Regions from separate parts of the Buttiauxella sp. AC142 genome, predicted to be linked through region 4. Evidence: predicted binding sites of a transcription regulator. Region 4 holds the regulator's gene; each other region holds the start of a gene.
The links. Region 4 encodes CRP, which controls carbon source genes, mostly activating them, when cyclic AMP is high. Its sites were predicted from a motif close to ATGTGANNNNNNTCACAT; they were not measured.
Positions count from the first base shown of each region.

Region 1 (5,872 bases), 280 kb from region 4:
TCTTCTTTACCACCTGTTGCAGTAGAGAAAGAAACGATTGTAAGGAGGCGGTTTCACCACTTTTTACTTCCTGCGGGTATTTTTGCTCTTTCTGGTTTACTTGCCTACCAACTTACACAATGGGATTTATCCTCCCCTGAACTTGATCTTTCTCAATATAGCAAAAGAGGTGAGATTGCTGAGTGTCAGATATACACGAATAGCCCTGATACTGAGATGAACAACGCCAGCATACTCATTAATAACAATCGGATCGACTGTAGTAAAAAGGCCTACCTCTATATAACCGGCTTTCAATACAGTGAGCATCAATCCATGTTGTTATGCACTCGAGCGCTGGATGATTCGAGTTCCCCAAAGTGCCTGGCATATAATTTTTATTGAATGGGTGAAGGTATGAAAAAATCCTATTGGTTTACTGCAATGGCGATTACCCTGGTACTTTTAGTTCTCATAAATACTTACGTCTATCAACAACATTACCAAAAGAAACATTTCAACTGTCACGGCGACGTGTCAGTAAGTAATAGCAACTACACGCTAAACGCGCGGTTGATGTTAAATTTTTCGAACAACATTGGTCAGGCTTTAGTGGAGGGTAAGCTGATAGATCGTGCGGGCATCAGCTATTTTGTTCATCGGGCCAGTTCTTTTTATGTCAAGCAGGATAGTGACGATATATACCTCACCGCCTTTTCAGTTACTGAGTTGCCTGGTAATACGGCTGACATATCTATGCTAAAGGGGCTGATCTTGCCAAATCTATTGACAAAAAATATCAGCGTTCACTTAAATCTCTTTTCCATAACGAGTAAAAATCACTTGTTTACTAATGATAAATATGTGTTGCTTTATTGTGAAAAATAGTAGGTTAGGTTAGCTATCATTATTTAAACGTCACCAGGAAGTGATGTGATGGATACCCTCCTCAAGTAACCAGCGCCATACTTTTACTGACTGCATTATTCCGGGAATAAAATTACATGAATATGAATGGAAACCTTTTCAGCTTCGCATTTCTGAAGCCGGCCCGCTTATTGCCGTTGTTTTTATCAGGGAAATTGATCTTACACAGTTCTCCAACGGCAGAGATTTATCAGCCTGGAGTGGCCTGGCAGTGATGCGCTGCGTGCAAAGACATGATGACAGCCTTGAATTGCGGCGCTTGTTGATTCGAGCTTACTAACAAGAAGAAGAGTAAATTGTCGAATGCAAAACTCTGGAAAACCATCCCCCCGTGCAAGCCTTACCATGAGGTAATGAATTAAAAGTGAATTAAAAAAGGCTGCGAAATTTAGATTTCGCAGCCTTTTTATTTATTTCGGACATTTTAATAAAGCTCGAATAATCAAAAACACTAACTCATTAATTTTCATACACCTGCGCTATAAAAACTTTCCAGATGAAACTTTAATTATATTTTAACTGATTTGGTTACATTCAGATGCAACTGCCACATCTATACTCTTCAGATTGTATTCATTTGAAATTTTATATTTGCAGAGTGCCTCATATGAAAAGTAAATCGTCGATAATCATGGGTGTTATGGCGGGCATTTTTATGTTCTCCACGCTTTCCATCAACAATGCTTACGCCACAGAACAAGGCCAGCAACGCCGCCAGGCAAGGGATGTTCGCCAGGATACCCGTCAGGACTCGCGTCATGACAAGCGTGAATGCGTGGTCAACGATAGCAAAAGCAACAGTGATTGCCGCCAGGATAAGCGCCAAAGCAAGCAAAATGGCCGTGAAGAAGCCCGAGATATTAAATACTAATAACTAAGCCATACCCTTGCCGGGTATGGCTTTTTTTATTTCCGGCTCGCCATGTCAGGAATAATCAAATCACCACGCAGTACGTTCGAACCCAAAGCACTTTGGGTTTTCTCGGTCAACCATGTCACGATTCTTGCCGCCATCGCATCCATTGAATATTCAATGGCGGGAATGGTTGGAATCCCCGGCAGATGCAGTGAACCCGCCAGGCTAAACACCATAATGTCTTTCGGAACAGATTTATTAAACGCCTGCAATTGCGGAATGATGTGCTGTGCTTCCTGCTCATCAGCAACTAATAACGCGTTGAAATTCAATGTTGTGCTGTTATTGAGCAGCACCTGGAGCGCGACAGATGAAGACGTTGAATCCATAAATATCAGGTTGCGGTTAAAGGGCAGGAAATTGTTTTCCAGCGCGCGCTTATAACCCAACAGAATTTGATCAACCGACCCGCAGGAATCAGGGTTGATGACCGCAATCTGCCTTCTTCCCTGCTTAATCAAATAATTACAGGCCGTTTCAGCAGCAAAAGCGTGATCAAAATTAATGCTGTTACTGGAATCAACATCCACGCAATCGACAAGAATGACATTCTCCTGGTCGATATTGAGCGGGAAACGTGCGCCGATAATCAGCACGTCATCACACAGCCCACAGGTCAGCTCATCAAGAGCATGTATGACCTCCGCTTTACTATTCGCAAAACGCAGCAGCAGGTGTTTTTGATGTTGGCTAAGATGTTTCTCCAGCGCGTAAAGATAACCCGTGGTCTGGTTGATATTTTCCTGCGCGCAAATCACGCCAATGCAGCCGGTAGACTGGCTGAGTAGTGATTGCGCAATCATATTTGGACGGTAACGCAGCTCCTCCGCCGCTTTCAGCACGGCCAGGCGACTTGCTTCCTTCACTCCGCGAGATCCACTCAACACCCGTGATACTGTGGCTTTAGAAACCCCAGCTAAACGCGATACATCATTGATTGTAGACATCATTTTCCTTTATCAGGCTGTGGTTCATGCCTGTTTGTCCTGAATACAACTTCGGCTCAGATGGTAGCCAATTTCAGTATAGTCGTTTCCATTTTTGATGGAAACCGATTTTCCACATGATGTCCAAACGATACATTCACCAAACAATTTTGTGATGACGATCCAATAAGTAATGCCGATAAAGACGGGATCTTGATGGGTGTCACAGATCTGTTTGCTATGGATGGAAAACGGTTTCCATAAAGTATCAAATCATTTCCGCAATACTTTATTTACATTTTGAGGATGAGTGTTAATGGTCAAGATTATGTTGTGTTGTTCCGCCGGAATGTCCACCAGCCTGCTGGTTAAAAAGATGCTGACAGTGGCTGAAGAACGAGGAATGCCTGTAGAAATAGAGGCTTACGGCGTGGCTGAGTTTGATGTGCAGTTCCCGCGTTATCAAGTGGTGCTGCTCGGGCCACAGGTAAAATATATGTTAAGTACGCTTTCAGAAAAAACCGCCTCTCACGGTATTCCGGTTCAGGCCATCGACATGATGGATTACGGCATGCAGCGTGGCGATAAAGTGCTGGATTATGCTCTGTCGCTTATCGAAGCGGCTCACTAAAAGGGTTATTCATATGAGTTCGCTATATCAATCCATGGTGACGGTGATTGAGCAATCCATCACTCCGTTGGCGGGTCGTCTGGGGCAACAAAAGTACGTGATCGCGATTCGTGATGGGTTCACCGCAGCCCTGCCGTTCATGATTATTGGCTCTTTTATGCTGGTGTTTATATTCCCGCCGTTCTCCGCTGATACCACTATCGGTTTTGCTCGTGCATGGCTGGATTTCTCTCAGACTTACCGTGAACAGCTGATGCTGCCGTTTAACCTGAGCATGGGCGTGATGACGTTTTTCATCTCAGTAGGCATTGGCGCAAGTCTCGGGCGACAGTTTAATCTCGACCCGGTGATGTCCGGCCTGCTGGCCTTTATGGCATTTTTGCTGGTTGCAGCACCGTATGCCGACGGCAAAATTTCGACTCAATATCTTTCAGGCCAGGGCATTTTCACCGCGCTGATTACGTCGATTTACTCCACGCGTATTTATGCCTGGCTTAAAGAAAACAAAATCACCATTCGCCTGCCAAAAGAAGTGCCAACTGGCGTTGCACGTTCGTTTGAAATTTTGATTCCGGTGGTCGTCATTATCGGCACGCTGCATCCGCTGAACTTATTCATCGAAGCGCAAACCGGCATGATTATGCCGCAAGCGATTATGCACCTGCTGGCACCGCTGGTTTCCGCATCCGATTCCTTACCCGCCATTTTATTGTCCGTGTTGCTGTGCCAGATTTTTTGGTTCTCTGGTATCCACGGCTCGCTGATTGTCACCGGCATCATGAACCCGTTCTGGATGACAAACCTGGCAGCAAACCAGGCAGCGCTGGCTGCGGGAACCGCATTGCCACATATTTATCTGCAAGGTTTCTGGGATCACTATCTGCTCATTGGCGGCGTCGGTTCCACATTGCCACTCGCCTTCTTATTGCTGCGCAGCAAAGTGACGCACCTGCGTACCATCGGGAAAATGGGCATCGTTCCAAGCTTCTTTAATATCAACGAACCGATTCTTTTCGGTGCGCCAATTATCATGAACCCATTGCTGTTTATTCCGTTTATTTGCGTCCCAATGGTCAACGCCGTGTTGGCTTACACCGCAACTAAACTGGGCTGGCTGGCACAAGTCGTCTCCCTGACTCCATGGACAACTCCGGCACCGATTGGCGCATCGTGGGCGACAAACTGGGCCTTTAGTCCGGTCGTGATGTGTGTGATTTGCATGGTCGTTTCTACCATAATTTATCTGCCATTCCTGCGCGCTTACGAGCGTTCATTGCAGAAAACTGCAGCAGAAAATGAAGCACGTTCACCTCTGACAGAAACGGCTATCAGCAATTAATAACCGCCGTCTAAACACTCTGGAATTAATGATGATTGAATTAGAAGAAGCCGTAATGGAAATAATTATGAATGCCGGGCAGTCGCGCAGTTTGTGTTTTGAAGCGCTGCATTCTGCACGACAAGGAAATATCGAAGAAGCCAAACTGTTATTACTGGAAGCCGATGGTTACGCGCGCGAAGCTCATAAAATGCAAACCAAATTGATTGAGCAAGATGCAGGCGAAGCCAAACAGCCTATGACGCTAATTATGGTGCATGCTCAGGATCACCTGATGACATCAATGTTAGCGCGCGAGCTTTCAAACGAAATCATTCATTTATATCAGCGCTAAGTATTACGTAAAAAACAATAATATTACCTCTGGCAGGGAGAGATCATTACGTAAATAATTTTAATTAAGTCCAATCCGATGAAAGTATAAATAAAGATAAATATGTTTGGTTAATAGAGTTTTCTCTATTAACCCTGAACAGGATATTTATTGTCTGAAAAAATAAATTACTAAATTGAGATTATAATGAAATTAATTAAACAGCTTCCATTAACAATGGCGGTTATCGCCGCGCTTTGCCCAATTTCTGTACTCGCACAAGAACCAATGACTCAAGAACAAATTGATCAAATCGTGGCGAAAGCGGTGGATAAAGCCCTGGCCGACCGCGATGCGAAAATAGAAGCCGCACGACTTAATAGAACCGATACCCTGGTTACGCCTCAGGTTCCCACCACGCCAGATATGTCTGTTCCGTTGGGGCTTAAATTCACCGGTTATGCCCGCTACGGGGCGCATTTCCAGGCGGGAGATCAAAAATACATTGGCGTTGATGGTTCCTACAACGGCTCCTCCGCAATTGGTCGTTTAGGTAACGAAGGCAACGGCGGCGAATTTCAGCTCACCAAAATCATTAAAGCCGATAACGGGGCCATCTGGGATATTGGCGTGATGATTGACCACTGGGGCGATGAAGTTAACCTGAAAAAAGCCTATGCGGGTGTCACTAATCTTTTTGAAGCACAGCCAAATGCCTATTTCTGGGCGGGTCGTGACTTCCATCAGCGCCCACAACAAGGCATCAACGACTACTTCTGGATGAACCACGATGGTCAAGGTGCAGGCGTGAAAAGCCTCGATCTCGGCTTTGCACAACTGG
Region 1 is NZ_CEEDCH010000001.1:4,417,943-4,423,814, forward strand. Features, by position in the region: gene AC0IWZ_RS20620 (winged helix-turn-helix domain-containing protein) at 1-384, shown strand, start outside; gene AC0IWZ_RS20625 (hypothetical protein) at 397-867, shown strand; gene AC0IWZ_RS20630 (hypothetical protein) at 1,514-1,777, shown strand; gene AC0IWZ_RS20635 (LacI family DNA-binding transcriptional regulator) at 1,813-2,769, opposite strand; gene AC0IWZ_RS20640 (PTS sugar transporter subunit IIB) at 3,065-3,379, shown strand; gene AC0IWZ_RS20645 (PTS sugar transporter subunit IIC) at 3,393-4,718, shown strand; gene AC0IWZ_RS20650 (PTS lactose/cellobiose transporter subunit IIA) at 4,750-5,052, shown strand; gene AC0IWZ_RS20655 (carbohydrate porin) at 5,239-5,872, shown strand, end outside.
Region 1: a site for CRP is predicted at 2,919-2,936, ahead of AC0IWZ_RS20640 (PTS sugar transporter subunit IIB). Genes of this name have one in related genera too.

Region 2 (5,872 bases), 1.4 Mb from region 4:
CAAAAAACGATCGGCCAGACGAACCAGCTTTTCTTGCTCGGCATGGGTGAGCGTTGCCAGAACTGGAATAGCTAATGCCTGCTCCCACGGCAATGCCGTGACAGCGGATGAATCACTTGATTTCCAGGGCCACTTAATCATGTTACTCGCTCGCAAAGTCATCTCTTGAACGGAAAACTACTATACCGTGACTGTGAAAGTGCCGCACTAATGTGGCACATGGCAGCGACCAGAACAGGACCGCCTGAGAAGCGGATTATCGCGCTTTCTCTGTGACATTATTCAACCACTTACTGGTTTTTCGTTCAACGACGCGAGTCACAGGTTGATGCGAGAGAGGTAAATTATTTCATTTGAGAATAGTTTGAGGGGGAATATATGTTTTTGTTATGAGATAAATCGGTGTTTATGTGGTGGGCTGAAAGCAAAAAAGCCTGCTTACGCAGGCTTAGGAATTAACAAGCAACCGTATTGATCGAGATTAGAACTGGTAAACCATGCCTACGCCAACCACGTCATCGGTAGAGATACCGTTAGCTGTGTAGAAGGAGTCATCGTTATCCAGCAGGTTGATTTTGTAATCAACGTAGGTAGAGAAGTTTTTGTTGAAGTAGAAGTAAGAGCCAACAGAAACGTATTTAACCAGGTCTTCGTCATTCCAGTCGCTGTTATTAGAAACATCACCCATCAAGTCCTTACCTTTAGATTGCAGGTAAGAGATTTCTGGACGCAGGCCGAAGTCGAACTGGTATTGCGCAGTCACTTCAAAGTTCTGGGTTTTGTTAGCAATACCGTAATCGCCAAATGGTGTCATGTTGCGAGTTTCAGCATACATAGCAGCCAGATAAATATCGTTGGCGTCATACTTCAAACCTACAGTCCATACATCAGCAGTATCACCACCCGCCATCAGCGCGCCAGCGCTACGAGTTTGCTCATTGGTACGGTCTGACGAAGCATATGCAGCGCCTGCACTGAAGCCCATGCCGAAATCATAAACTGTTGAAAGACCCCAACCATCGCCATTCTGGAAGCGAACATTGCGGCCGTTGTTGGTGCCTTCCTGGTCTTCGCTTTCATTAGTACTTTCGTTATTGCCCTGATACTGCACAGCAAAACTCAAGCCATCAACCTGGCCGAAGAAGTCGCTGTTACGGTAAGTGGCAACGCCGTTTGCACGGCCGGTCATAAAGTTGTCAGTCCACGTGTATGAGTCGCCACCGAATACTGGCAGCATATCTGTCCAGGCTTCAATGTCGTATACCACGCCATAGTTGCGGCCATAATCAAACGAGCCGTAATCGCCATATTTCAAACCAGCAAACGCCAAACGGGTGAAAGCGCTATTACTATTGTCGCCACCTTCGGTGTTGTTAGCATACATTTTGTATTCCCACTGACCATAACCTGTCAGTTCGGACGTAATCTGTGTTTCACCTTTAAAGCCGATTTGGGTATAGGTGCCGTCGCCGTCATCTCCTGCATTGTCAGAGAAAGTATGACGAGCATCAACCTTGCCGTAAAAATCTACTTTATTACCATTTTTATTATACATTTCTGCAGCGTTTGCAGCGCCCATTGCCAATAAAGCGGGGATCACTAATGCCAGTGCTGTTCTTTTCATTTATCTATTCCTTTAAATCATAATTATTATGAATGATGAGTTATTTAACGCCCTCAATAACCGCAATAATCTTATTACAGATAGTTCCATTTATTTAAAATTAAACATGTAACTGTGTTATTTGAAATAAGACAAAATGTTTCCTAGTTGGTTTTGTTTATGTTATTGAAATATACCAATTAAATATTATTTTAAGATGCGTCTGATATTTTTTATGCATGGGTTCGGTGGTATGAATATAAAAATATTATTTATTTTAAAAGTTACATCGTTGCGTAGGTGATTTATTTTTTATCAGGGATTTGTTTTTCATTTTAATATTTAAGTGATGCTTTATGGTTTATTTATTATCTATTAAATATTAATTAAATTGGCGCCTGAATAATAACTAGATGTGGTTTTATTGTTAACTTCATGATAATCAACATTATATGTTACATGTTTTGAGATAATTCCTAATAAAAAAGAGGGCCCGGGACTGTCAAGAAACGGCAAAAATGTGATAAAAATCACATCAGGAAGATGGGACCCCATCGAAGAATAAAAGCTCAACAATTGGGAGAGTTATGTCAGACGTTATGGATGCGAAACCAACCCGTACACCGGGTGGTAAATTGGCGCTGTGGTTGTTCTATGGGTTCTGCCTGTATACGGTTTGGTCAGTGTTACGATATTTTTGGATAGTCAGTGATGTCACCGACGGCGATATGGGCTCGCTCGGCGGAAAACTACTCGGTGCTTTGATGGGACTTTTGGTTCTTGGTTCGGTGGCGGCGCTATTAGGCTGGCTTGCCTGGTATACGCGCGCCCGGTAAATAAATCGTGCCAAAGTGGATTGTTGTCGGCGTGGAACTTGCTAATTTTGTGATCCTGTACTCATATTAAGTACCGGGTCCAGCTGCGAAGTAAGGAGTACGTATGCCGATAGCCCACTGGCAAGCGCGTTTTGAAGAGTATTTGCAACACAACTGGTTGCAGGACGATAAAGCCCATGACGTGGCTCATTTTCGCCGCGTATGGAAAACGTCACAACAGATCATGGCTACGACAGAAGCGGATCGATTAGTTGTACTAACCGCCTGCTATTTCCATGACATCGTCAATTTGCCAAAGAATCATCCGGAACGACATCTTGCTTCTACCCAGGCTGCGCAAGAGACACTACGCATTCTGGACACCACATTTCCCGATTTCCCACACCATTTATATGATGCGGTAGCCCACGCTGTGCGTGCACATAGTTTCAGCGCCGGAATTGCCCCTCAAACACTTGAAGCAAAAATCGTGCAGGATGCAGACCGACTTGAGTCATTAGGGGCGATTGGCCTGGCACGCGTTTTCTACACCTCTGGCGCACTCGGGCGGCCTCTGTTTGATAGCGAAGACCCGCTGGCTAATCGGCGTGAGCTTGATGATGCCACATACGCCCTGGATCATTTCCAGAAAAAGCTCCTGAAATTACCAGAGACTATGCAAACCGAAGCTGGGCGAGAGCTTGCCCGTTATAACGCCGATTTTTTAGTGAGTTACATGGCTAAGTTGTGTGCCGAACTGAAAGGTGATTACTGCGGTATAGAGCAAGAAGTCATGCAGCAATTTTCATCCCAAAAACATTCCTCATAAAAGCGTCGAATTAAAACAAAAGGGATGCCCGCGATACTGGCGGGCCGCTCTCATTCTCTCTGGGTCAAATCAGTGATAGAGTGACACTCTCTTTTCCCGAACATGGTTCATGATGAACGACTTCGACGCGATTGCCGAACAACTCTCACAACAATCTCTGCGCCAGCAACAACAGCAACTGGAAGAAGACTCCGCGTTAGTGTCCCGCATTCTTGAAATTTATGACCAGAAAACCGTGGCGCATCATTTGCGACAGGTCAGCGGTGACTGGACTCGTGAATCGCTCAATCGCTGGGTTAACCGAAAATCATCGCCGCGTGTGCTGACCGCCGCTGAAAATCAAATGCTGCAAAATATGTTGCCGCCGCCGCCCGCTCATCACGGGAAATATGCGTTTAAATTCGTGGATTTGTTTGCCGGAATTGGCGGGATTCGCAGCGGTTTTGAAGCGATTGGCGGGCAATGCGTGTTTACCAGCGAATGGAACAAACATGCGGTGCGTACCTATAAAGCTAACTGGTATTGCAACCCGGAAAGCCATCAATTTAACCAGGATATCCGCGATGTCACACTTAGCAATCGTGACGATGTCAGCGATGAACAAGCCGCCGCGCATATTCAGTCAACCATGCCGGACCACGATGTCCTGCTGGCAGGATTCCCATGCCAGCCATTTTCACTGGCCGGGGTGTCTAAGAAAAATGCTTTAGGCCGCGCACATGGTTTTGCCTGTGAAACGCAAGGTACTTTGTTTTTCGATGTCGCTCGCATTATTGATGCAAAACGCCCGGCTATTTTTGTCCTGGAGAACGTTAAAAATTTAAAAAGCCACGACAAAGGCAATACCTTCCGCATCATTATGGAAACGCTCGACAGCCTCGGTTATGAGGTCTCCGATTCCGCGATAATGGGCGCGGGTGATCCAAAGATAATCGACGGTAAAAATTTCCTGCCGCAGCATCGTGAGCGCATTGTGCTGGTGGGCTTCCGTCGCGATCTCAATCTGCATAAAGAATTCACACTCACGAAGATCAATGAATTGTATCCGCAACGCCGCCCGACGTTTGGTGAATTACTGGACCCGACCGTTGACGCAAAATACATTCTGACCCCGACTCTGTGGAAGTATCTTTATTATTACGCCAAAAAACACCAGGCGAAGGGTAATGGTTTTGGCTACGGTCTGGTAGACCCGACTAATCCGGCGAGTGTCGCGCGCACTTTGTCCGCCCGATATTATAAAGACGGCGCTGAAATTCTCATCGACCGTGGCTGGGATAAATCACTCGGGGAAGAAGATTTTGATAATGCCGATAACCAATTGCGTCGTCCGCGCCGTTTAACGCCGCGTGAATGCGCGCGCTTAATGGGTTTTGAAGCGGTGCAGGGGAATGCCTTCCGTATACCGGTATCCGATACGCAGGCTTATCGGCAGTTTGGTAATTCAGTGGTGGTGCCTGCATTTGCGGCCGTTGCCAAATTACTGGAGCCCACAATTAAACTTGCCGCTAAAAAGCGTTAACCAGTTTTGTGATTAATTAATGGGGCGTGTAGGGCTAACGCCAACTCGACCCATTAATCTCAATTTCCACGCTTTAAACTATTTTTCTCAATGCTGATACCATAACGCGCAGTCATAATTCCGGTCTGGAATTCCATCGTTTTGATTTGCGCATAAGCGTCACTATCGTCTTTCGCGTCCATGTCCAATAATTGTGCACTCAGTGCCTTAACTAACTGGTCGCTATTACCTTTGCGCTCATAGTCAGCGCCTTCGAGGCAGGAGATGGCAGCCAGTCGGTCAAATAGTTGCAAATCCTCAGACAGAAAGGCTGTTTCGGTGACTTTCGTCCCGGTCATATGTGACCAATGACGGAGGATTTCGCCCCGAAACTGCTTTGGTGCAACGGTATTGCAACTTTTAACCACCTCGGAACCGAGATTCGAGCTTTGCAAAGACGTCACAGATTCACCCTTCGATACCGCCTTCCAACTTGAGACGTAATTCTGGGTGATATTATTTTCCGCTTTAACGGCGTAACTATTGAATATGCCACTCAGCAGTAATGCTGGAATAAATAATATTTGATGTTTTTTCATTTTTTTCTTAAACAGGCATCAATGGTGACGGGGTTTTTACATGTTCACAAATTAATGTCATTGATGTTAACAATTGAAATTTATCTGCTGCATAATAAAGCTTTCTGAATATAGAGTGCCATTTTACATTCGCTGAGAAAAGTTGAAATTATTACAAGTGCAAATGCGCAATGACTAATTAATAAGGCATTACTAATTGATACAGTATGTTAGAAGAAACAGTAGTTTTGACTAATAGCCAAAAAAATACATAATTAGTTTTCCTGCGACTGATCGATATTTTATTGGAGGAAGTTAATGGTCGATGTACACAGTAAGGCAGTGCGCAGCAAAAATATGCGTGCCATTGCGACTCGCGACACGGCCATTGAAAAGCGACTCGCGGGCTTATTAACGGAGTGCGGGTTTTCCTTTCGTGTCCAGGATGCAACCCTGGCAGGGCGGCCCGATTTTGTCATTGATGAACACCACTGCGTTATCTTCGCTCACGGCTGTTTCTGGCACCATCATCACTGTTATCTCTTC
Region 2 is NZ_CEEDCH010000001.1:2,711,121-2,716,992, reverse strand. Features, by position in the region: gene mtfA (DgsA anti-repressor MtfA) at 1-141, opposite strand, end outside; gene ompC (porin OmpC) at 482-1,624, opposite strand; gene drpB (cell division protein DrpB) at 2,203-2,439, shown strand; gene AC0IWZ_RS12645 (phosphohydrolase) at 2,543-3,247, shown strand; gene AC0IWZ_RS12640 (DNA cytosine methyltransferase) at 3,360-4,769, shown strand; gene AC0IWZ_RS12635 (hypothetical protein) at 4,829-5,347, opposite strand; gene AC0IWZ_RS12630 (very short patch repair endonuclease) at 5,645-5,872, shown strand, end outside.
Region 2: a site for CRP is predicted at 2,122-2,139, ahead of drpB (cell division protein DrpB). Genes of this name have one in related genera too.

Region 3 (5,872 bases), 1.1 Mb from region 4:
ATCACTCTGACCCGCCGTTACGTTGACTTCTCTTACATTGATGGCAACGAATACGTGTTCATGGATAAAGAAGATTACACCCCGTATATCTTCACTAAAGATCAGATTGAAGAAGAGCTGCAATTCATTCCTGAAGGCGGCATGCCAGACATGCAGGTTCTGACCTGGGATGGCCAACTGCTCGCACTTGAACTGCCGCAGACTGTGGACCTGGAGATTGTTGAAACGGCCCCTGGAATCAAAGGTGCGTCAGCAAGCTCCCGCACCAAGCCTGCAACGATGTCTACTGGGCTGGTGATTCAGGTTCCAGAATATATGGTGACGGGTGAGAAGATCCGTATTCATATCGCTGAAAAGCGCTCTATGGGTCGCGCAGACTAATCAGTGTTTTGCGGTTTAACCTACAGATATCAAACCCGCTGCGGCGGGTTTTTATTTTGGGCAAAATTATTTCTGCTGTTTCTTAATCGGATAGCTAACCAGCGGTTTGATCTCCTTGAGCACAAACATACTCTGCATCTCTTTAATCCCCGGTAAACGACGTACTACTGACATGGCAAAATCCGCGTAAGAATCCAGGTCGCGCGCCACGACCTGCAATAAGAAATCGGCATCGCCACCGATGCTGTAGCACGCAACCACATCCTCAAGTGCGGCGACTTCTTCTTCAAACTTCTTCGCTTCTGATTCACTGTGGCTGTCTATGGTCACACGAACGAACACCATGACTGCCAGGCCGATTTTGCGACGGTTAATTACTGCGCGGTAACCCTGAATCACTTCGTCTTCTTCAAGCTTGCGTATTTTTCGCCAGCAAGGTGAAGCGGATAACCCAATGGAATCGGCCACAGACTGGTTCGTCATACGCGCATCGCTTTGTAACAGAGCCAGAATCTTTACATCTGTAGTGCTTAAGGCCATTAGGTCAGATCCTTTTAATTTTAGGTATTAATTGGGTCAATCCTGCCTTATTACGTGCATTTTTCAAGCTATTTAGACAGCAATTTCCCGCGAGCTTCCTGCATTATATTGACCACAAAGAGCGACTCCATGAGCCATTCCAGATTCCCCTGCGAGGATAAAATATGAAGTTCGACGCCAGCCAACATCGAAGCACAATTATTATTGATAAAGACCTAAGCCCTGGGCTCGCCATCAACGCCGCCAGCGTTATTGGTATGAGTTTCGGCCATACGGTGGAAAATCTGGTGGGTCCTGATATGCAAAGTGCAGATGCCGTCAATTATCCTGGCGTTATTTATGCCCCTTTGCCGATTCTGCTGGCACCCGGAGCTTATATACAGGAGTTGCTCAACATTGCTGAAGCTGACGAAGAGATTTATACGATACCCTTCAGCGCTCTGGCGCAGTCATGTAAGACATATGATGAATATGGGGAACGTATTGCTGCTGTGTCGAGCAATAACATTGAACTGGTCGCAATCGGGTTAATTGGGCCGAAGAAAAAAATCACCAGGCTCACGGGTAACCTGGGTCTGTATAAATAGGTCGATATTGCAGCCATAAAAAAACGCGCCAGAAGGCGCGTTTTTTATCAGGCTTTACAACTTACTTCAGCAGATCCGGGAACATCGTCTGTTTCAGAGCCAGTTCCACACCACGCACTTCAGCCAGACCTTTCAGGCGGCCAATCGCTGAGTAACCAGGGTTGGTTTTCTTGTGCAGATCGTCAAGCATCTGATGGCCGTGATCCGGACGCATTGGGATCGGACGCACGTCACCGGCGTTTTTACGACGCTGTTCTTCAGTCAAAATCGCTTTCACTACCGCAACCATGTTCACATCACCTTGCAGGTGTGCGCCTTCATGGAAGGTTTTCGGGTTATCTTCACGGCACGTTGCGCGCAGGTGAGTAAAGTGAATGCGATCGCCGAAGGTTTCAATCATCCGCACCAGATCGTTATCAGCGCGAACACCGTAAGAACCCGTACACATGGTGAAGCCGTTATAAATGCTGTCGACGGTTTCTTTCAGCCACTGCATATCTTCAATGGTTGAAACGATACGCGGCAGACCCAGAATCGGACGCGGTGGATCATCCGGGTGAACCGCCAGACGCACGCCAACTTCTTCTGCTACGGCAACAATCGCTCGCAGGAAGTACGCCATGTTTTCGCGCAGTTGATCTTTGCTGATGCCGTCGTATTCCGACAGGCGTGCACGGAATTGGTCAAGGGTGTAACCCTCTTCCGCACCAGGTAACCCGGCAATGATATTGCGGGTCAATTTTTCTTTTTCGGCATCGGACATATTGTTGAAGTAGTCCAACGCCTGACGCTGCTCTTCTTCGCTGTAATCCGCTTCAGCACCTTTGCGCTTGAGGATGTGCAGCTCAAACGCCGCAAAAGCAATCTGGTCAAAACGCAGGGCTTTTGAACCGTCTGGCAATTGGTATTCCAGGTCGGTACGCGTCCAGTCCAGAATCGGCATGAAGTTGTAGCATACGGTGTCGATGCCGCATTCAGCCAGGTTACGAATGCTCTGCTGGTAGTTGGCGATATGCTTATCGTAGTCACCGGAATGCGTTTTGATTTCTTCATGCACCGGAATACTTTCTACCACGGACCAGGTTAGCCCTTTCGCTGCCAGCACAGCCTGACGCTCTTTGATGTCGGCAACCGGCCAGACTTCACCATTTGGGATGTGATGCAGAGCAGTAACGACACCGGTCGCGCCCGCTTGACGCACATCATCCAGAGATACCGGGTCTTTTGGGCCGTACCAACGCCATGTTTGTTCCATCGACAGTTCCTCAGTTAAGTTGTCATACCAATTCTTGAATGCTGTATTGCCGACTACCATACCGGATTCTTCTATCCGGTCAAATTTTGCGGTGATATTGGTTGATCCAGCTCACATTAAAGGGATAAAGGCAGCACACCAATTTAATTTGTTGTCATATAACTTTAGACTGAGCCATGTTACTAATTGGTTAATCAGGATTTGCATTTTATGAACACAATTGCTTCAGTCACGTTACCTGCCGACATTCAACAGCCTGGTTATGACCGCCAGGCTTTAAAAACCCGTATTGTCCATTTTGGTTTTGGTGCGTTTCACCGCGCACACCAGGCGCTGTTGACTGACCGGGTGCTCAATAAGTTAGGCGGTGACTGGGGCATTTGCGAAATAAGCCTGTTTAGCGGCGATAAGTTAATGAGTGCACTGCGCGCGCAAGATCATTTATATACCGTGCTGGAAAAGGGTCGCGACGGCAATCAGGCGATTATTGTCGGTGCGGTTAACGAGTGCCTAAATGCAAAACTTGATGGGCTGGATGCGATTATTGAGAAGTTCTGCGAACCCCAGGTCGCGATTGTGTCTCTTACCGTGACAGAAAAGGGATATTGCATCGACCCGGCAACCGGCAAGCTTGATAGCAATAACGAACGCATTATTCACGATTTACAAAATCCCACCGAGCCCCATTCCGCACCGGGTATTCTGGTTGAAGCCCTGAATCGCCGTCGTGAACGCGGCCTGCGTCCGTTTACCGTGCTGTCCTGTGACAACATTCCCGATAACGGCCATGTGGTGCGTAACGCAGTCATTGGTATGGCGGAAACTCGCAGCCAGGAATTAGCCGACTGGGTCCGCGAACATGTGACCTTCCCAAGTACCATGGTCGACAGAATCGTGCCTGCGGCAACGCCCGAGTCGCTACAAGAAATTACAGATGTGTTAGGCGTTGAAGACCCATGTGCAATTTCTGGCGAGCCGTTTATCCAATGGGTGATTGAAGATAATTTTGTGGCAGGCCGCCCGGCGTGGGAAGAAGTCGGCGTAGAAATGGTCGATGACGTGATGCCGTGGGAGCAAATGAAACTTCGTATGCTCAACGGCAGCCACTCCTTCCTGGCTTATCTTGGCTACCTCGCGGGATACCAGCATATTAATGACTGTATGGCCGACCAGAATTTCCGCCAGGCTGCACACCGCTTAATGATGCAAGAACAAGCACCGACTTTACGTGTCACCGGCGTGAGTTTGCCGCAGTATGCGCATAACTTGCTTGAGCGCTTTGATAACCCGGCGCTGAAACACCGCACCTGGCAAATCGCGATGGACGGCAGCCAGAAGCTGCCCCAACGCATGCTGGAGAGTGTCCGCTGGCATCTGCAACAGGGCGACGAGTGGCCATGCCTGGCGCTGGGAATTGCCGGATGGATGCGCTATGTCAGCGGCAGCGATGATGCCGGGAACGAGATTGATATTCGCGACCCGCTGGCGGTGAAAATCAAATCGCTGGTCGAAAACAGCACCGATGATGAACGCGTCAACGCCCTACTCGGCCTGCACGAAATCTTTGGCAGTGACTTGCCATTGAATGAGGAATTTGTAACACACGTCACTTCCGCATGGAATGAATTATCAGCCAACGGCGCGCGCGCAGCTGTAGCAAAACTAGTCGATTAATATCATCAAAATGTCTTCATAAGGACATGAAGACCGTTCACGCTTCAATTTTTGGTCAATGTCGTTCAGGATAGGGAAACTTAAAGATTCAGTTAACCTGTCCGGAGCGCCTGTGACTAAAACCAACTTAATTACCGGGTTCCTCGGTAGCGGAAAAACCACCACGATTTTGCATTTGCTGGCCAATAAACCAGAACATGAAAAATGGGCGGTGCTGGTCAACGAATTTGGGGAAGTCGGTATCGACGGCGCGTTGTTAGCCGACAGCGGCGCATTATTAAAAGAAATCCCCGGCGGTTGCATGTGTTGTGTGAACGGGCTGCCGATGCAGGTCGGTCTGAATACGTTGCTGCGCCAGGGCAAACCTGACCGCCTTCTTATCGAACCCACCGGCCTCGGTCATCCGAAACAAATTCTCGATATGCTCACCGCCGAAGTTTACCAACCGTGGATTGAGCTCCACGCGACACTGTGTTTGCTGGACCCACGCCAGTTGCTGGACGAACGCGCAGTAAATAATGACAACTTCCGCGACCAGCTCGCCGCCGCCGATATCATCATTGCTAATAAAGAAGACCACGCAAGCGAAGTGAGCCGGAGCGCCCTGAGCGAATGGCTACAACGTGAAGGCGGTGAACGTGAAGTTATCCATGCGCAGAACGGCAACATTGATATCAGCCTGCTCGACAAACCGCGGCTGAACCTGCGGGAACTGCCATCCAGCCCGGAACATAGCCATAGCCATGCTGCGGCGCGTGGGCTTGCCGCCCTCAGTTTACCTGAGCATCAACGCTGGAGACGCAGCATTAATAGCGGCCAGGGCTATACAGGCTGCGGCTGGATTTTTGATGCAGACACACTTTTTGACACAGTGGGTATTCTGGAATGGGCTAGACTTGCTCCCGTTGAACGCGTGAAAGGAGTCCTGCGCATCACTGAAGGCTTAGTGCGCATTAATCGCCAGGGACAGGATTTTCATATCGAGACGCAGAACGTTGCTCCGCCAGATAGCCGTATAGAGTTGATTCATAGCGGTGAAGTGGACTGGAACGCGTTACAAAACTCGTTGTTGAAGCTACGTTTAAGTTTGTAAGTCTACCCTTTCACCTTTGTTAATGATTTTGTGGTTTTGCATGAATAATATTCGACTCCCCTCGATTCTGGTGCTAAACGCCCTGGGTTTAGCATTATTTTTTAGTTGGTATCTGCCCGCGGGCCATGGTTCATGGTTCGTACTTGATTCCACAATCTTCCATTTCTTCAACCAGGCACTGGTTAAAAGCCGCGCCTTTCTGGAACTGGTGGCAATAACCAATAACCGGGTGTTCGATGGTATTTCACTCTTAGCCATGGGTTCATTGTTTTTCTGGTACTGGCGCAAAGAGTCCGCAATCGGTCGTCGTCGCATGGTTATCATGGGAATTGTGATGCTATT
Region 3 is NZ_CEEDCH010000001.1:3,046,423-3,052,294, forward strand. Features, by position in the region: gene yeiP (elongation factor P-like protein YeiP) at 1-381, shown strand, start outside; gene AC0IWZ_RS14180 (Lrp/AsnC family transcriptional regulator) at 448-921, opposite strand; gene AC0IWZ_RS14185 (DUF2000 domain-containing protein) at 1,086-1,508, shown strand; gene uxuA (mannonate dehydratase) at 1,570-2,763, opposite strand; gene AC0IWZ_RS14195 (mannitol dehydrogenase family protein) at 2,974-4,437, shown strand; gene AC0IWZ_RS14200 (CobW family GTP-binding protein) at 4,550-5,530, shown strand; gene AC0IWZ_RS14205 (phosphatase PAP2 family protein) at 5,571-5,872, shown strand, end outside.
Region 3: a site for CRP is predicted at 2,863-2,880, ahead of uxuA (mannonate dehydratase). Genes of this name have one in related genera too.

Region 4 (5,872 bases):
GTGCCGACGGCGGCAGTGGGGTTTTCCCTCGGCGGGAACATGCTCGCTTGTTTATTGGCTAAACAAGGTGCTGACTGCACGCTACAGGCCGGTGTCATAGTTTCAGCCCCTCTGATGCTGGAACATTGCAGCGCACATATCGAAAAAGGATTCTCGCGCGTTTATCAGCACTATCTTTTGAATCTGCTGAAGAAAAATGCCGCGCGCAAGCTCAGAAGCTATCCGGGCACTCTACCTGTTGATCTGCGCCAGCTTAAAGGAATGCGCCGCCTGCGTGAGTTTGACAATTTGATCACTTCAAAAATTCACGGCTTTGCTGATGCTCTCGACTACTACCGTCAATGCAGCGCGATGCCGTTACTGCCACAAATCAAAACCCGGACGCTAATCATCCACGCCAAAGATGACCCGTTTATGGATCATCATGTGATCCCGGATAAAGCCATATTGCCTGCTAATATCGAATACCAACTTACGCGCTACGGTGGGCATGTTGGGTTTGTTGGTGGGACGTTACGCCGCCCTGAAATGTGGCTTGAGCAACGCATCCCGCAATGGCTGTCTCAATTTTTGGACCAGTAATATGATGATTCCCTGGCAAGACCTGCCTCCCGAAACGCTTGATAATCTGATTGAATCCTTTGTATTACGAGAAGGCACAGATTATGGTGAACAAGAGCGCTCACTTGAGCAAAAGGTGGCTGATGTTAAGCGCCAACTGCAAAGTGGTGAAGCGGTACTGGTATGGTCAGAACTTCATGAAACGGTGAATATCATGGCTCGCGGGCAATTTCGCGGCTAAGCCTGCCTATACTGCATAATACAACTGCCTTCACCCAACCAAACTTGCTACTACCCATGGAGTTGTTGCCTTATGTCAGCCAAACATCCGGTTATTGCCGTAACAGGTTCCAGCGGCGCGGGAACGACCACCACCAGCATCGCCTTCCGTAAAATCTTCCAGCAATTAAACCTACGTGCAGCTGAAGTTGAAGGCGACAGTTTCCATCGTTTCACCCGTCCTGAAATGGATATGGCGATTCGTAAAGCGCGTGACCTTGGCCGTCATATCAGCTACTTCGGGCCGGAAGCCAACGACTTTGGCTTGCTTGAACAAACGTTTATTGAATACGGCAAAACCGGGCAGGGTAAATCACGTAAATATCTTCATACCTATGATGAAGCCGTACCCTGGAATCAGATTCCCGGCACGTTTACTCCGTGGCAGCCGTTACCAGAACCGACTGATGTTTTGTTTTATGAAGGCTTGCATGGCGGAGTCGTTACCCCGCAGCACGACGTCGCCAATGCCGTCGATTTACTGGTTGGCGTAGTGCCGATTGTAAACCTGGAGTGGATTCAAAAACTGGTGCGCGACACCAGCGAGCGCGGTCATTCCCGTGAAGCGGTAATGGATTCCGTCGTGCGTTCGATGGACGATTACATCAACTACATCACGCCGCAGTTTTCCCGCACGCACATCAACTTCCAACGCGTACCGACGGTAGATACCTCTAACCCGTTTGCCGCACGCGGTATTCCGTCATTAGATGAAAGTTTTGTCGTGATTCATTTTCGCGGTCTGGATGATATCGACTTCCCGTATTTGCTCGCCATGCTGCAAGGCTCATTTATTTCCCACATCAATACATTAGTGGTGCCGGGCGGCAAGATGGGACTGGCAATGGAGTTGATCATGACGCCGTTGGTTAAGCGCCTGGCGGAAGGAAGAAATATCAATAATTAGGGCGGCTAAACACCGCCCTTTTCTTCACTCTAGCTTTCAATCACTTCGTAGCTATGGGTGATGTTTACGGCTTTTTCCAGCATCAACGCAACGGAACAGTACTTCTCAGCAGACAAGTCTACCGCACGCGAAACTGCATTATCTTTCAATTCTTTGCCTGTCACAATGAAATGCAGATTGATATGTGTGAACAGACGCGGGGCTTCTTCGCGGCGCTCAGAGGTCAGTTTCACTTCACAATCCGTCACGTTGTAGCGGCCTTTTTGCAAAATAGAAACTACGTCGATTGCGCTACAACCACCAGCGGACATCAGAACCATTTCCATCGGACTGGGTGCTTTATCGCCAGAATTACCGTCCATCAGAATCTGGTGTCCAGAAGCGGACTCCCCAAGGAAGGTTAACCCTTCAACCCACTTCACTCGTGCTTGCATGTTACTTCTCCCGTTGAAAAAATTGTCTTTCAGAGTACGCAGATTCAGCAAATCTGGCAATGGAAGGCGACCTGCGTCAAGCTGAAACGAGACAATAGGAGACACTTGTCAAAAGCTATGCTAAAACAATCCAGATGCTACATCGATACATTGACGTTATGCATGTATGCAGAGGACATCACTAATTACAGGCAGCAAGAATGACTTGCATGCCATCTCCCCAAGGTGGGGAATATTCTAATACTTGCAACGCCAGACAGGATGTTTAGCGTCCTGTCGTTGGTAGCCAGTTATAAAACAGAGGATAACCGCGCATGGTGCTTGGCAAACCGCAAACAGACCCGACTCTCGAATGGTTCTTGTCCCATTGCCACATTCATAAGTATCCATCGAAGAGCACACTGATTCACCAGGGTGAAAAGGCTGAGACGCTGTATTACATCGTCAAGGGTTCTGTGGCTGTTCTGATCAAAGATGAAGAGGGCAAGGAAATGATCCTCTCCTATCTGAATCAGGGCGATTTCATTGGCGAGTTAGGGCTGTTCGAAGAAGGTCAGGAACGTAGTGCTTGGGTTCGTGCTAAAAGTGCCTGCGAAGTGGCTGAAATTTCATATAAAAAATTCCGCCAGCTGATTCAGGTCAATCCAGATATCCTGATGCGCCTGTCTTCACAGATGGCTAGTCGTCTGCAAGTTACATCTGAGAAAGTGGGTAACCTGGCATTCCTGGATGTGACTGGTCGTATCGCGCAGACACTGCTGAACCTGGCTAAACAGCCTGATGCAATGACCCACCCGGACGGTATGCAGATAAAAATTACCCGTCAGGAAATCGGTCAGATCGTGGGTTGCTCTCGCGAAACCGTTGGTCGTATCTTGAAAATGCTGGAAGATCAAAATCTGATCTCTGCTCACGGTAAAACGATCGTCGTTTACGGCACTCGTTAATCTCCGTCTCAAAAATGGCGTGTTGCTTCATAACACGCCTTTTTTGTCTCTAAAAAACTAAATCCGAAACCCGATTAATTGAAGTTGCAGCAAGGCAGCAAGTGAGTTCATCCCGATGAGCTTACTCAAGTAAGTGATTCGGGTGAATGAACGCAGCTAACGCCGCTGCAGCTTTAAGTAAGAAGGGTTTATGTGGCGAAGACTGATCTACCATCCTGAAGTTAACTACGCACTGCGGCAAACGCTGGTGCTGTGCCTTCCGGTGGCAGTAGGTTTGCTCTTTGGCAATCTCCAGTCCGGCCTGCTTTTCTCTTTAGTCCCTGCCTGCTGCAACATTGCAGGACTTGATACTCCCCATAAACGCTTCTTCAAACGCCTGATCGTCGGCGGTAGCCTGTTTGCCGTCAGCAGTTTGATCATGCAGCTTTTATTGCTTTATACCTCAGTGCCGTTGCCGGTGATATTGGCCGTAATGGCGCTATTGCTGGGCGTCACAGCCGAAATCAGCTCCCTGCACGCTCGTCTGCTTCCCGCCTCACTCATTGCCGCGATCTTTACACTCAGCATGGCGGGGAATATGCCCATCTGGAAGCCAATGCTGCTGTATGTCAGCGGTACAATTTGGTACGGCGTGTTTAACTGGTTTTGGTTCTGGATGTGGCGCGAGCAGCCACTGCGCGAATCATTAAGCCTGCTCTATCGCCAACTGGCGGATTACTGCGAAGCCAAATATGGCATGCTAACGCAGCATACCGACCCTGAAAAAGCGCTGCCTCCGCTGCTGGCGCGTCAACAAAAAGCCGTTGATTTAATCACTATTTGCTACCAGCAATTACACATGCTGGCAGCGAATCAGCAAAACGGCTACAAGCGATTACTGCGCGCGTTTCAGGTCGCTCTGGATTTACAAGAACACATTTCCGTCAGCCTCCACCAACCTGCCGAAGTGCAAAAGCTGGTTGAGAAAAGTCACGCTGAAGCCGTGATTCGCTGGAACGCGCAGACCATTGCAGCGCGTTTACGCGTGCTGGCTGACGACATTCTTTATCATCGGTTCCCACAGCGTTTCACGATGGATAAACAGATTGATGCCCTTGAGAAAATCGCGCGTCAAAATCCGGATAACCCGGTTGGGCAATTTTGCCATTATCACTTCAGTCGGATTGGCCGTGTTTTACGCACCCAGCGCCCGTTGTATATCCGTGATTTGATGGAAGACCGGCAGCGTCGCTTGCCACTTTGGGCAGCACTGAAAAGCTATTTATCTTTGAAATCCGCCGCGCTGCGTAACGCCGCCAGATTAGGTGTAATGCTGACCATCGCCAGTATTTTGGGGGGGTTTTTACATCTGCCTAAACCTTACTGGATTTTGATGACGGTAATGTTTGTGACGCAAAACGGCTATGGCGCGACCCGGGTGAGAATTCTTCACCGGTCGGCAGGCACCATTGCAGGTTTAGCGATAGCGGGCATCGCGCTGCACTTCCACTTTCCGCAAGATATCGCGCTGGCCGCGATGTTGATCATTACGCTGGTCAGCTATTTGTTCATTCGTAAGAGTTACGGTTGGGCGACAATTGGCTTTACCGTCACGGCGGTTTACACCCTGCAACTCATCACCCTCAGCGCCGAGCAGTACATCGTTCCGCGCTTAATAGATACGCTGCTCGGCTGCCTGATTGCCTTTGGTGGCATGGTGTGGCTGTGGCCACAGTGGCAAAGTGGTTTACTGCGCCAGAACGCCCACGATGCTCTGGAGCGCGATCAGGATGCGATTCGCCTGATTCTGAGCAGCGACCCGGAACCCACCCCGCTGGCGTATTCGCGAATGAGGGTCAACCAGGCGCACAATGCCTTATTCAACTCGCTCAACCAGGCGATGCAGGAACCTGGATTTAACTCGCACTATCTTGCCGATATGAAACTATGGGTGACGCACAGCCAGTTTATCGTCGAACACATCAATGCGATGACCACACTTGCCCGCGAGCACAACATGTTGACGCCGGATCTCGCCCAGCGTTATTTGCAATCGTGTGAAATTGCGCTGCAACGATGCCAGCAGCGGCTTCAATATGATGGGCCTGGGGAAACCAATGATGCGAATATTCTCGACCCGCTGGAAGGGCTTCCGAGCGGGCCGCTAAGTACCATGGAACAACATTTACAGCGGGTGTTGGGCCACCTCAGCACCATGCATACCATTTCTTCGGTTGCATGGCGTCAGCGGCCACATCACGGTATCTGGCTGAGCCGCTTACGCCGCTCAAATTGACGGGCGATTAAGCGTTAACGACTTTTGCGACCGCTTTGGCAAAGCGCGTCATACCGTCTTCGATATCAGCATCCTCAACAATTAACGCCGGAGCAAAACGCATGACGTCTGGCCCCGCGTTCAAGACCATCACGCCCGCTTCTGCCGCTGCGTACAGGAACTCCCGGGCACGGCCTTTGTAGTGAGGTTTCAACTCAGCGCCAATCAATAAGCCCATGCCACGAATGTCGCTGAACACGTCGAATTGCTCGTCGATTTGCTGCAAATGCTTAACGAACTGCTGGCGTTTCGTCGCAACGCCTTTCAAAACCTCAGGCGTATTGATGATGTCAAACGCCGCACCTGCAACGGCACATGCCAGCGGGTTTCCGCCGTAGGTTGAACCATGAGTGCCAACATGGAACGCAGAAGCAATTTCCTGAGTAGTCAGCATGACGCTGACCGGGAAGCCACCGCCGAGTGCCTTCGC
Region 4 is NZ_CEEDCH010000001.1:4,140,267-4,146,138, forward strand. Features, by position in the region: gene AC0IWZ_RS19345 (hydrolase) at 1-582, shown strand, start outside; gene AC0IWZ_RS19350 (YheU family protein) at 584-802, shown strand; gene AC0IWZ_RS19355 (phosphoribulokinase) at 875-1,747, shown strand; gene AC0IWZ_RS19360 (OsmC family protein) at 1,777-2,181, opposite strand; gene crp (cAMP-activated global transcriptional regulator CRP) at 2,496-3,128, shown strand; gene AC0IWZ_RS19370 (YccS/YhfK family putative transporter) at 3,319-5,403, shown strand; gene argD (bifunctional acetylornithine/succinyldiaminopimelate transaminase) at 5,411-5,872, opposite strand, start outside.